3 linked regions of the Actinoplanes lobatus genome follow. The protein of the gene in region 2 interacts with the protein of the main gene of each other region in a pairwise test. Links are inferred from orthologs where the notes say so. Each region holds a gene or a part of one and is shown on either strand. Other genes may lie near its edges. The genes, in order: ung, ndk and BJ964_RS07050.

Region 1 (3,150 bases), 510 kb from region 2 along the record:
CGACGATCGTCTTCGTCCACGGGTTCGCGCTGGACATGGGCACCTTCTACTTCCAGCGCAAGGAGCTGGCCGTGCGCGGCACGCACCGGCTGGTCTTCTACGACCAGCCCGGCCACGGCCGGTCCAGCAAACTCAAATCGGGGACGTACGATCTGGCCGCCCTGGGGCGCTCGCTGGCCGCGGTGCTGGAGGCGACCGTGCCCGAGGGGCAGATCATCCTGGTCGGCCACTCGATGGGCGGGATGACCATCATGGCGTTCGCCGAGCAGTTCCCGGCCTGGTTCGGCAACCGGGTCACCGGCGTGGTGCTGATCTCCACCTCGGCCGGCCTGTTCGACAAGGCCAAGCTCGGCATCACCAACGTGGTGGCCCGGGTCAGCGCCCCGTTCTTCCCGCTGTGGGACAAGGCGGCCCAGCTCGGCGGCGGCACCATCGACCGGGCCAGGGTGGCCTCCTCCGACCTGGCCTGGCTGCTCACCCGGCGGTACGGGTTCGGTGAGACCAGGCCCAGCCCGTCGCTGGTCACCTTCGTCGAGAGCATGAATTCGAAGACGTCGGTGGAGACGCTCACCAAATACCTGCAGACTCTCTACACGCACAACCGGATCCCGGCGCTGTCCGCGTTGCGCGGCGTCCCGGTGCTGGTCGTGGTGGGGGACCGGGACTATCTGACCCCGGTCACCCACTCCGAGGAGATCATCGAGAACCTGCCCGAGGCCGAGCTGCTCACCATCGAGAACAGCGGCCATGTGGTGATGCTGGAGAAGGCCGACCAGGTCAACGCCGCGCTGATCCCGTTCCTGGAGAAACTCACGTGAAGCTGAAGACGGTCGACGACACCCGTGCGTTCGGGCGGCGGCTGGCCGGCCTGCTGCGGCCCGGTGACCTGGTGCTGCTTACCGGCCCGCTGGGCGCCGGTAAGACGGCCCTGGCCCAGGGGATCGGCGCCGGCCTGGGCGTGGAGGGGCCGATCACCTCGCCGACGTTCGTGATCGCGCGGGTGCATCGTGGCCCGGTGCCGCTGGTGCACGCCGACGCGTACCGGCTGGGCGACCGGCCGGACCCGCGCGCCGAGATCGACGACCTCGACCTGGACGCCTCGGCCGACGACGCGGTGACCGTCGTCGAGTGGGGCGTCGGCCTGGTGGAACAGCTCAACGACGAATACCTGCAGGTCCGTCTGGACCGGATGGACGACGACACCCGCATTGTCGAGTTGTCGCCGCACGGCGGCGACTGGGCACACCGACTGGAGAGCATGTGAACCTGACCGAGCTGCTGCCCGCCGAGTGGCGTGCCGAGCTGACCCCCCACCTCGACGACGCCGCGACCACCGCTCTGGGGCAGTGGGTGGCGGAGGAGTATGCGACGCAGACCGTCTACCCACCGGTGGAGGACCTGTTCGCGGCGTACCGGCTGTGTCCCCCGGAGCAGACCCGGGTGCTGATCCTGGGCCAGGATCCCTACCACGGGCCCGGGCAGGCGCACGGTCTCAGCTTCAGCGTGCGTGACGGGGTCCGCCGGCCGCCGTCGCTGAGCAACATCTTCAAGGAGCTCAACGAGGACCTCAACGTGCCCAAGCCGGCGGGCGGCGACCTGACCGGGTGGGCCCGGCAGGGTGTGCTGCTGCTCAACGCGGTTCTGACGGTCCGGGCGGGCAAGGCCGGATCGCACGGCAACAAGGGCTGGGAGGCGTTCACCGACGCCACCATCAAGGCCCTCGACGAGCGTGACGAGCGGATCATCTTCATGCTCTGGGGCAGCTATGCGAAGAAGAAGGCGGCGCTGGTCACCAACCCGGTGCACGCGATCCTGGAAGCCGGCCACCCGAGCCCGCTGAACCGGGTCGGGTTCCTCGGCAGCCGTCCGTTCAGCGCGGCCAACAAGGCGCTGGCCGACGGCGGACGGCCGGTCATCGACTGGGACCCGCGGGCCACCGTCTAGGGTCACCCTGTGCTGGTACTGGCTCTGGACACCGCAACCCCCGCCTCGACGGCCGCGCTCGTCGAGGTGACCGTGGACGGTCTGACCGGGGTGGCGGAGCGGCGCACCGTCGATCCGCGCGCCCACGGGGAGCGGCTCGCCCCGGAGATCGCCGCCGTGCTCGCCGACGCCGGGCTCCGGCCGCGGGATGTCACCGCGATCGTGGCCGGTGTCGGGCCGGGGCCCTTCACCGGGCTGCGCGTCGGGCTGGCCACGGCGGCGAGCATGGGGCAGGCGCTGGGCATCCCGACGTACGCGGTGTGCTCGCTGGACGCCCTGGGGCGCTCGGCCGGACCCGGCCGGGTGCTGATCGCCACCGACGCCCGGCGCCGCGAGGTGTATTTCGCGACGTACGCGGACGGTGAGCGGGTGACCGGGCCGGAGGTGGCCAAGCCGGCCGACGTGGCCGCCCTGGTGCACGGCGCCACCGGTGGCTCGCTGCCGGCCGGGGTGCTGGTCGGCGCCGAGGAGGCGGGCGGCGGCACGTCGATGGCCGGGCTGGTCGACCGGGCGGCCGGTGAGGGCGCCCTGAAGTACGGGGACGTGTTCGGCGTGCCGGTCGAGGAGCACCTGCTCTACCCGCCGGGGGCGGCGCTGGTCGCGCTCGCGGCCGAGCGGATCCGGGCGGGCGCGCCGGGCGAGGCGCTGACGCCGCTCTACCTGCGCCGGCCGGACGCGGTGGAGCCGAGCGCCCGCAAGGCGGTGCTCACCTGATGAGCGCCGACCTTCCGGTGGCCGGCCAGGTGAAGACGGGCGCGGACCATGTGATCGAGCGCTTCCGCTGGTGGCACATCGACGAGGTGATGCCGATCGAGGAGGACCTCTTCGGCCCGGAGAAGTGGTCTCCCGCCATGTTCTGGAACGAGCTGGCCACCCGCCAGTTCTACCTGGTCGCCACGGAGGCGGACGGTGCGGTGGCCGGCTATGCCGGACTGTCCGTCGTGGACGAGCACGAGTCCTGGGTGCAGAACATCGCGGTCCGCCGGGACGCGCAACGGCGGGGCATCGGCCGCGGGTTGCTGGAGGCGCTGCTCGCCGAGGCGGCCCGGCGCGGGGCCCGCAAGACGCTGCTCGAGGTGGCCGTGGACAACGCGGCCGCGCAGCGGCTCTACGCCGAGTACGACTTCGAGCCCGTCGGGATCCGGCGCGGCTACTACCAACCCAGCA
Region 2 (2,995 bases):
GCCCGGCCCGCCGGCGGAGGGGTCGGAGGGATCGGGGCCGACCGGGCGGCCGGGGGCGTCCGTGGGCGCGGTGGCGAAGGCGGCACCGGACGGCGAGCCCGCGAATGACGCGGCGGGGCTGGGGCCGGGGGCCGGGCGTGGGCCGGTCGACGGGGCGGGGCCGGGGCCGGGAGCCGGGCGTGGGCCGGCCGATGGGGCGCGGCTGGGGCCTGAGGTCGGGCGCGGGCCGGCCGAGGGAGTGGGGTCGGCGTCGTACGACGGGGCCGGGTCGGCGTCGTACGACGGGGCGGGGTCCGGGTCGTACGACGGGGTGGGGAAGTCCTCGGCGTGGTCGGGTGCGCCGGACCGGGGCGGGTCGTCGAAGGCTGTGGACGCGGTGGCGGCGGCGGGGCCGAACGGGCGGGCCCGGCGGGGCAGCGGTGGAGGTTCCTCGTCGGTGCCGACGACCTGGCCCTCGACGATGGTGCCGGCGGGCGTGTCGCGGACCACGACGGGCGTGGCGCTCCGGCGGCCGAACCCTCCGGAGGAGGCACGCGGGCCGGGCGGGGGTGGCGGGTCCTCGGCGTCGACGTCCCACTCGCGTTCGCGGCCCTCCCACGGGGCCGGGTCGGCGGAGCCGAGCAGCTCCTCGTCGAGATCGTCCGGATCGAGGCCGTCGGCGGGGGCGGGAGGTGGCGGCGGGTCCTCGCCCTGGGGGCGGGCGACGGCGTCCTTCCAGTTGATGCGGACGCGGCGGGTGTCGTCGACGTCGACGGTGATCGGGACGGTCGTGCCCGGGTCCGGCCACTTCTCGATCGGCACCCGGGACTCGCGGACGGTGGCGTCGAAGGCGCCCAGGCCGGGCGCCACCACGATGAGTTCGATGGTGGCCCGCCCGTACGCCCCGGCGGGCGGCGGCTCGGTGACCGACCGCACCTCGGCGGTGCCCGCCACGGTGGCCCGGCCGCCACGGCGCGCCACGTTGAGGAAAGCGACCGCTATGGCGATGGCGAGAACGGCGACGCCGAAGAAGGCGACGGCCGCACTGCGCATGCCGAGCCCGTAAACGATCACGAAGGCCGCCAGCGTGGCCATGATCGCCGCTACCAGCTTGCGCGCCGGGGCGATTGGCCGGCCGGTCTGGTTCGCCACTGTGGACCTCCCGGTTGTTCCCGTCAGGTTATGGCCCTGCGGTGCGTCCGCGAAAGTGCGGCAGTACGGACATCGCCGCTCGCCCCGTTCGCGGTACCGATAGGCTGAACTCCCCGCGTGTCGGCCTGTAGTGATAACGGAGGAACTGCGTGTCCAGCCCTACCGAGCGTTCGCTCGTCCTGATCAAGCCCGACGCGGTCCGCCGCGGCCTTCTCGGTGAGATTCTGTCCCGTTTCGAGGGTAAGGGCCTGGTCATCGAGGCGCTGGAGATGCGCACGATGGACGGCTCCCTGGCTGACGCGCACTACGCCGAGCACGTGGACAAGGCGTTCTACCCGCCGCTGAGGGACTTCATGACGAGCGGGCCGCTGGCGGCTCTCATCCTCTCCGGTGACTCGGTCATCGAGGTGGTCCGGGCCATGATCGGCGCGACCGACGGCCGCAAGGCGGCCGCCGGCACGATCCGTGGTGACCTGGCGCTCTCCAACCGGGAGAACCTGGTGCACGCCTCCGACTCCCCGGAGAGCGCCGAGCGCGAGCTGGCGCTCTGGTTCCCGAAGTTCTAGATCTGACAGTCGCTACAGGGTCTCCAGGCTCGCCCGGCGACGGGACTCGGCCTCGAAGACCTTGAGCAGGAGCGCGGCGAGAACCGCGTAGCCGACGCCGACCAGCAGTTCCCGGCCCAGCGCGGGCGCGGCCGCCTCGAGGCCGCGCCCGGCGGCGAGCAGCCGGGCCGCTTCCGCCGCGTTGGTGATCGGCAGCAGCTGTCCGACAGTGATCATCCAGTCGGGCAGTCCGTCGCGTGGCACGTTGACCCCGGTCAGTAGGAGCAGCAGCGCGGCCGACACGTTGGAGACCACCCACACGTCGCGGAACCGCAGACCCAGCGCGCCCAGCGTGAGCCCGAAGAAGCCGCAGGCCAGCGAGCCGGCGGCCAGGGCCAGGGCCAGACCGGGCAGGGCGGCGGCGGGGATCCGCAGGCCGAGCAGCAACACGCCCATGAGCAGCGTGAACGCGGCGATGAGCAGGCCGTTCCCGGCGTACGGCAGCACCCGCCCCCAGAACACCACGGTCCGGCTGCGCGGGGACAGCAGCACGTGGCCGAGGGTGCCGTAGCGGCGCTCGTTGGCGACCGCCATCGTCCCGCCGAACACACAGGCGGTCGACGCGGCCAGCACCGCGTTGCCGACGATGAAGAACCGGTCGTCGGCCACCTGCAACTGCCGCCCCAGATAGGCGAAGAACAGCAGCTGGAAGGTGGGCCCGGCGAGCAGTGTCCCGACGTACATCGCGGGGGTGGTCCAGTTGAACAGGGCCCGGTACGCCAGCGCGCCACCGATGCCGATGAGCCGTAGTGTCCTCATGCCAGCGCCAGGGTCGCGGACGCGCGGGCGCGGCGTTCGAACGATTTCAGCAGGACCGCGCCGAGCACCAGGCACACCGTGCCGAGGGCCAGGCAGATCCCGATCGACGGCCAGACCGGCCCGCCGACGGTGGCCTCGCGCAGCGCCCGGGCTCCCCACGTGGTCGGCAGGACGGCCGCGATCGGGGCGGTCCAGGCCGGCAGCACGCTGATCGGCACGAGCATCCCGGAGAGCAGCCAGATCGGATAGTCGAGCGGGTTGGCCAGCGCGTTGGCGTTGCGCAGCAGGATGAACGTGGAGGCCAGCAGCAGGCCGAACATGCCGAGCCCCGCGATGCAGGCCAGGGTGGCGGCCCCGAAGGCGAGCGGGTGCGCCAGGTCGATCGGGATGCCGTAGACGATGCGGCCCCACAGCAGGGTGGCGACCAGCGCGTAGCAGCCGGTGACCGCGGTGGCGGCGGTGAGCGGCAGGACCACCAGCACCGGGTGCCGGGGCGTCAG
Region 3 (3,009 bases), 1.8 Mb from region 2 along the record:
CGGCAGGCGGCGCTGCACCAGCTCGGCCGGCGTCAGATCCCACGCGCCGGTCAGCCCGGCGCCGCAGCGGGCCGCCAGCCGCCCGTCCGACGGGTCGGCGAGCAGCAGCAGCCCGGCCCGGGCGCCGGTGGCGGTCATCGCGGTGCGCAGGATCACCGGCAGGATCCGGTCCAGGTCGTGCGTACTGGACAGGGTGTCCCCGAGGATGGCCAGATGACGGCGCAGCTGATCCCGGCTCGCGGTCAGCGCCTGCACGTAGGACTGCAGCTCACGGGTCATCCGGTTGAAGGTCGCGGCGAGCCGGCCCAGCTCGTCCGGGCGCGGGATCGGCACCCGGGTGTCCAGATCACCGTTCGCCACCCGGTCGGCGGCCCAGGCCAGGTCACCGAGCGGACGGGTGGTCGACCGGGCCAGCCAGCGGGCGGCCAGGACCGCCACCGCGGCGGTGACCAGCACGATCAGGAACAGGAACGCGTACCGGAGGGTGGGTTCGCCGGTGGGCACGCTCAGCGTGAGCGGCAACGGCTGGCCGGGCACCGCGGTCAGCTGCCGGGTCGTGCGGGGGCCGGGATCCGGCGCCGGCACGCCGATCGCCACAGCCACCCCGGCGGCATCAGCGAGCCGCTCCATCAGGGCGGGATCGACGCCCTGGGCGGCGACCACGGTCACTTCGTCGGCGTACGCGTAAGCCGCGAACGCCGTGGCCGTCCCCCCGGGCACCGGGTCGGCACAGCTGAGCGGCCCGGTCGTCCCGTTCCCGCTGTGGGCCGCCGCACGCCCCAGCAACGGCTGATTCGGAACGGTCACGTCCACCGTCGTGGCCAACCCGCGGGCGACCAGCTGATCGGCGACGGCGACCCGGTTCTCGGCCGGAACCACCGCCACCGCGTCGGCTGCGGCCTGCAACTGGCGGCAGAGAGCACCCACGGCGGCGCTCACGGTGGTGGCCGCGTGGTCCAGGCGTTCGGTGGTCCGATCACGGTTGACGGCACTCACGGTCAGTGCGACGAAAATCGCCCCGAGCAGGACCGGACCGAGCACGACGACCAGGAATGCACTGGTCAGCCGGCCTCGAAGTGTCACACATCCTCCCGGGAGCGACCTTCTCTTCCAGCGATGCTGACATAGTGTGCACCGTTTGCCGCATTTCAAAAGGGGGTGTTGCATGTCGGATTTAACCGGTGATGCGGAAAAATCACTGCAAATCAAGATCGCGCTGCGCGCACAGCTCCTCACGGTCCGTCGATCACTCTCGGACAAGGCGCTCGCTGCCGCGGCGGCCAAACTTCAAGATCAAACCCTTGCTCTGGTACGGGCGGAGCACCCGATCACGATCGCCGCCTATGTCCCGATCGGCTCCGAACCCGGGGGCCTCGATCTCCCGTACCGCCTGGCCGGGGCACTCCCCGCCGGTGGCCGCCTGCTGCTGCCGGTCCTGCTCCCCGACAACGACCTGGACTGGGCCGAATTCACCGGCGACCTGGCCCCCGCCGCCCGGGGCCTACGGGAGCCCACCGGCCCCCGACTGGGCCCGGCCGCCCTGCGCGCCGCCGACCTCGTCCTGGTCCCCGCCCTGGCCGTAGCCCTGGACGGCACCCGCATGGGCCGCGGCGGCGGCTCCTACGACCGAGCCCTGTCCCACCTGGACGCCTCCCACCACGGCGTGGCCATGCCCCGCTCCGGCCCACGGATCGTGGCGCTCCTCCACGACGGCGAGGACGTCGACACCGTTCCCGCCGAGCCGCACGACCGCCGCGTCCACGCCGTGATCACCCCGACCGGCGGCCTCTCCGTCCGCCCGGCCCCGAACCACCGGGTGTGACCAGCCCCACTTCGACCCGCGTGAGCGGCCGCATACACCCGCCCGCTTCTCCCTCAGGCCGGGCCCGGAGTGGACGAACTGACCTCCGATGCCGCAACATTGGCACTCGGAGTTGGCGAGTGCCAAGAGCCGATCGATCCGGAGGAGCCGTGCCTACCTACCAGTACTCCTGCACCGAGTGCGGTGAGCAGCTCGAAGCCGTGCAATCCTTCTCCGACCCGGCACTCACCGAGTGCCCGAACTGCCACGGCAAACTCCGCAAGGTGTTCAACTCGGTCGGTATCGTCTTCAAGGGTTCGGGCTTCTACCGCAACGACTCCCGCTCAGGCAGCGTGAGCGCCGAGAAGCCGGGCGGCGGCGACGCCCCCGCCAAGAAGCCGGAGACCTCGAGCAGCACCTCGACCTCCACCTCGACGACGTCGCCCCCTTCGACCTCCTCCTCCACCAGCGGCAGCTCGACCTCCTCGTCGAGCAGCGGTGGGGCAAAGGCCGCGGCCGCTTCCTGAGCGCACCGCCACCACCCTGACGCGAAGCGCCGAGCCGGCAACCGGCTCGGCGCTTCGCTGTTCCCACCCCGAACCCGGCTCGGCGCTGCTCTGTCTCACCCCGAACCCGGCTCGGCGCTTCGCTGTTCTCACCCGAACCCGGCCACCGCCTCGATGCGCCGCTGGTTCCCCTCGCCGTAGCAGGTTTCCTGGCGAGGCGGGGGTTTTCCACATTCGCCCGTCCTCCACAGGCGCCCGCACGGCACCGGGCCACCCGTGCCTAACGTCGATGCGGTCGCTCTTCCGGCGGCCCGATGTCGACGCGGCCGTTCCCACGACAGCTCGACAGGGTGCGGCGAATCCCTGGAGGCCCTCATGCCCCGCGCGGCTCCGGCACGGTCCGGCGAGCGCCTCGATCCCGTGCGATGGCGCCGGCCGAGCCGAGGCATGTTGCTCCGGCTGGCCACGGCCACGGTGCTGTTGATCACAGCGGCCGCGGTCCTGTGGATCGAGCCGTCCGGCTGCGTGCCGACGGCGGCGACGCCACGGTCGTCTTCGTCCGCGACCGGCGAACCGTCGGCGACGGCTTCCGGGCAGTCCGCCGCCCGGCCGATCCCACCGGGCAGTGTCGGAGTGCCGGTCCGCCTGGCCGACCCGACAGCCCTGACCGTGGTCCGCCCCGGTAACCGGGTGGACCTGCTG

Evidence for each region.
Region 1: the proteins of ndk (region 2) and ung interact in binary tests that used the Escherichia coli proteins (3 or more experiments, as listed by UniProt). The link is inferred for Actinoplanes lobatus from one-to-one orthologs.
Region 3: the proteins of ndk (region 2) and BJ964_RS07050 interact in binary tests that used the Escherichia coli proteins (3 or more experiments, as listed by UniProt). The link is inferred for Actinoplanes lobatus from one-to-one orthologs.

Annotation. Positions count from the first base shown.
Region 1 is NZ_JACHNC010000001.1:2,922,186-2,925,335, forward strand. Bases 103-3,102 are described here. They hold ung (uracil-DNA glycosylase), read left to right. Parts: upstream 103-1,260; coding sequence 1,261-1,944; downstream 1,945-3,102. Other genes in these bases: BJ964_RS13560 (alpha/beta fold hydrolase), read left to right, coding at 103-818; tsaE (tRNA (adenosine(37)-N6)-threonylcarbamoyltransferase complex ATPase subunit type 1 TsaE), read left to right, coding at 815-1,264; tsaB (tRNA (adenosine(37)-N6)-threonylcarbamoyltransferase complex dimerization subunit type 1 TsaB), read left to right, coding at 1,954-2,697; rimI (ribosomal protein S18-alanine N-acetyltransferase), read left to right, coding at 2,697-3,102. Outside these bases: more of BJ964_RS13560, read left to right, coding at 1-102; more of rimI, read left to right, coding at 3,103-3,150. UniProt on the Escherichia coli protein: Excises uracil residues from the DNA which can arise as a result of misincorporation of dUMP residues by DNA polymerase or due to deamination of cytosine.
Region 2 is NZ_JACHNC010000001.1:3,428,032-3,431,026, forward strand. The notes cover bases 144-2,988. They hold ndk (nucleoside-diphosphate kinase), read left to right. Parts: upstream 144-1,280; coding sequence 1,281-1,697; downstream 1,698-2,988. Other genes in these bases: BJ964_RS49520 (VOC family protein), read right to left, coding at 144-1,131; BJ964_RS15975 (ABC transporter permease), read right to left, coding at 1,710-2,495; BJ964_RS15980 (ABC transporter permease), read right to left, coding at 2,492-2,988. Also shown: more of BJ964_RS49520, read right to left, coding at 1-143; more of BJ964_RS15980, read right to left, coding at 2,989-2,995. UniProt on the Escherichia coli protein: Major role in the synthesis of nucleoside triphosphates other than ATP. The ATP gamma phosphate is transferred to the NDP beta phosphate via a ping-pong mechanism, using a phosphorylated active-site intermediate.
Region 3 is NZ_JACHNC010000001.1:1,597,602-1,600,610, forward strand. What follows is about bases 135-2,993. They hold BJ964_RS07050 (5-formyltetrahydrofolate cyclo-ligase), read left to right. Parts: upstream 135-1,165; coding sequence 1,166-1,822; downstream 1,823-2,993. Other genes in these bases: BJ964_RS07045 (GGDEF domain-containing protein), read right to left, coding at 135-1,083; BJ964_RS07055 (FmdB family zinc ribbon protein), read left to right, coding at 1,972-2,328; BJ964_RS07060 (hypothetical protein), read left to right, coding at 2,755-2,993. Outside these bases: more of BJ964_RS07045, read right to left, coding at 1-134; more of BJ964_RS07060, read left to right, coding at 2,994-3,009. UniProt on the Escherichia coli protein: Involved in the removal of 5-formyltetrahydrofolate.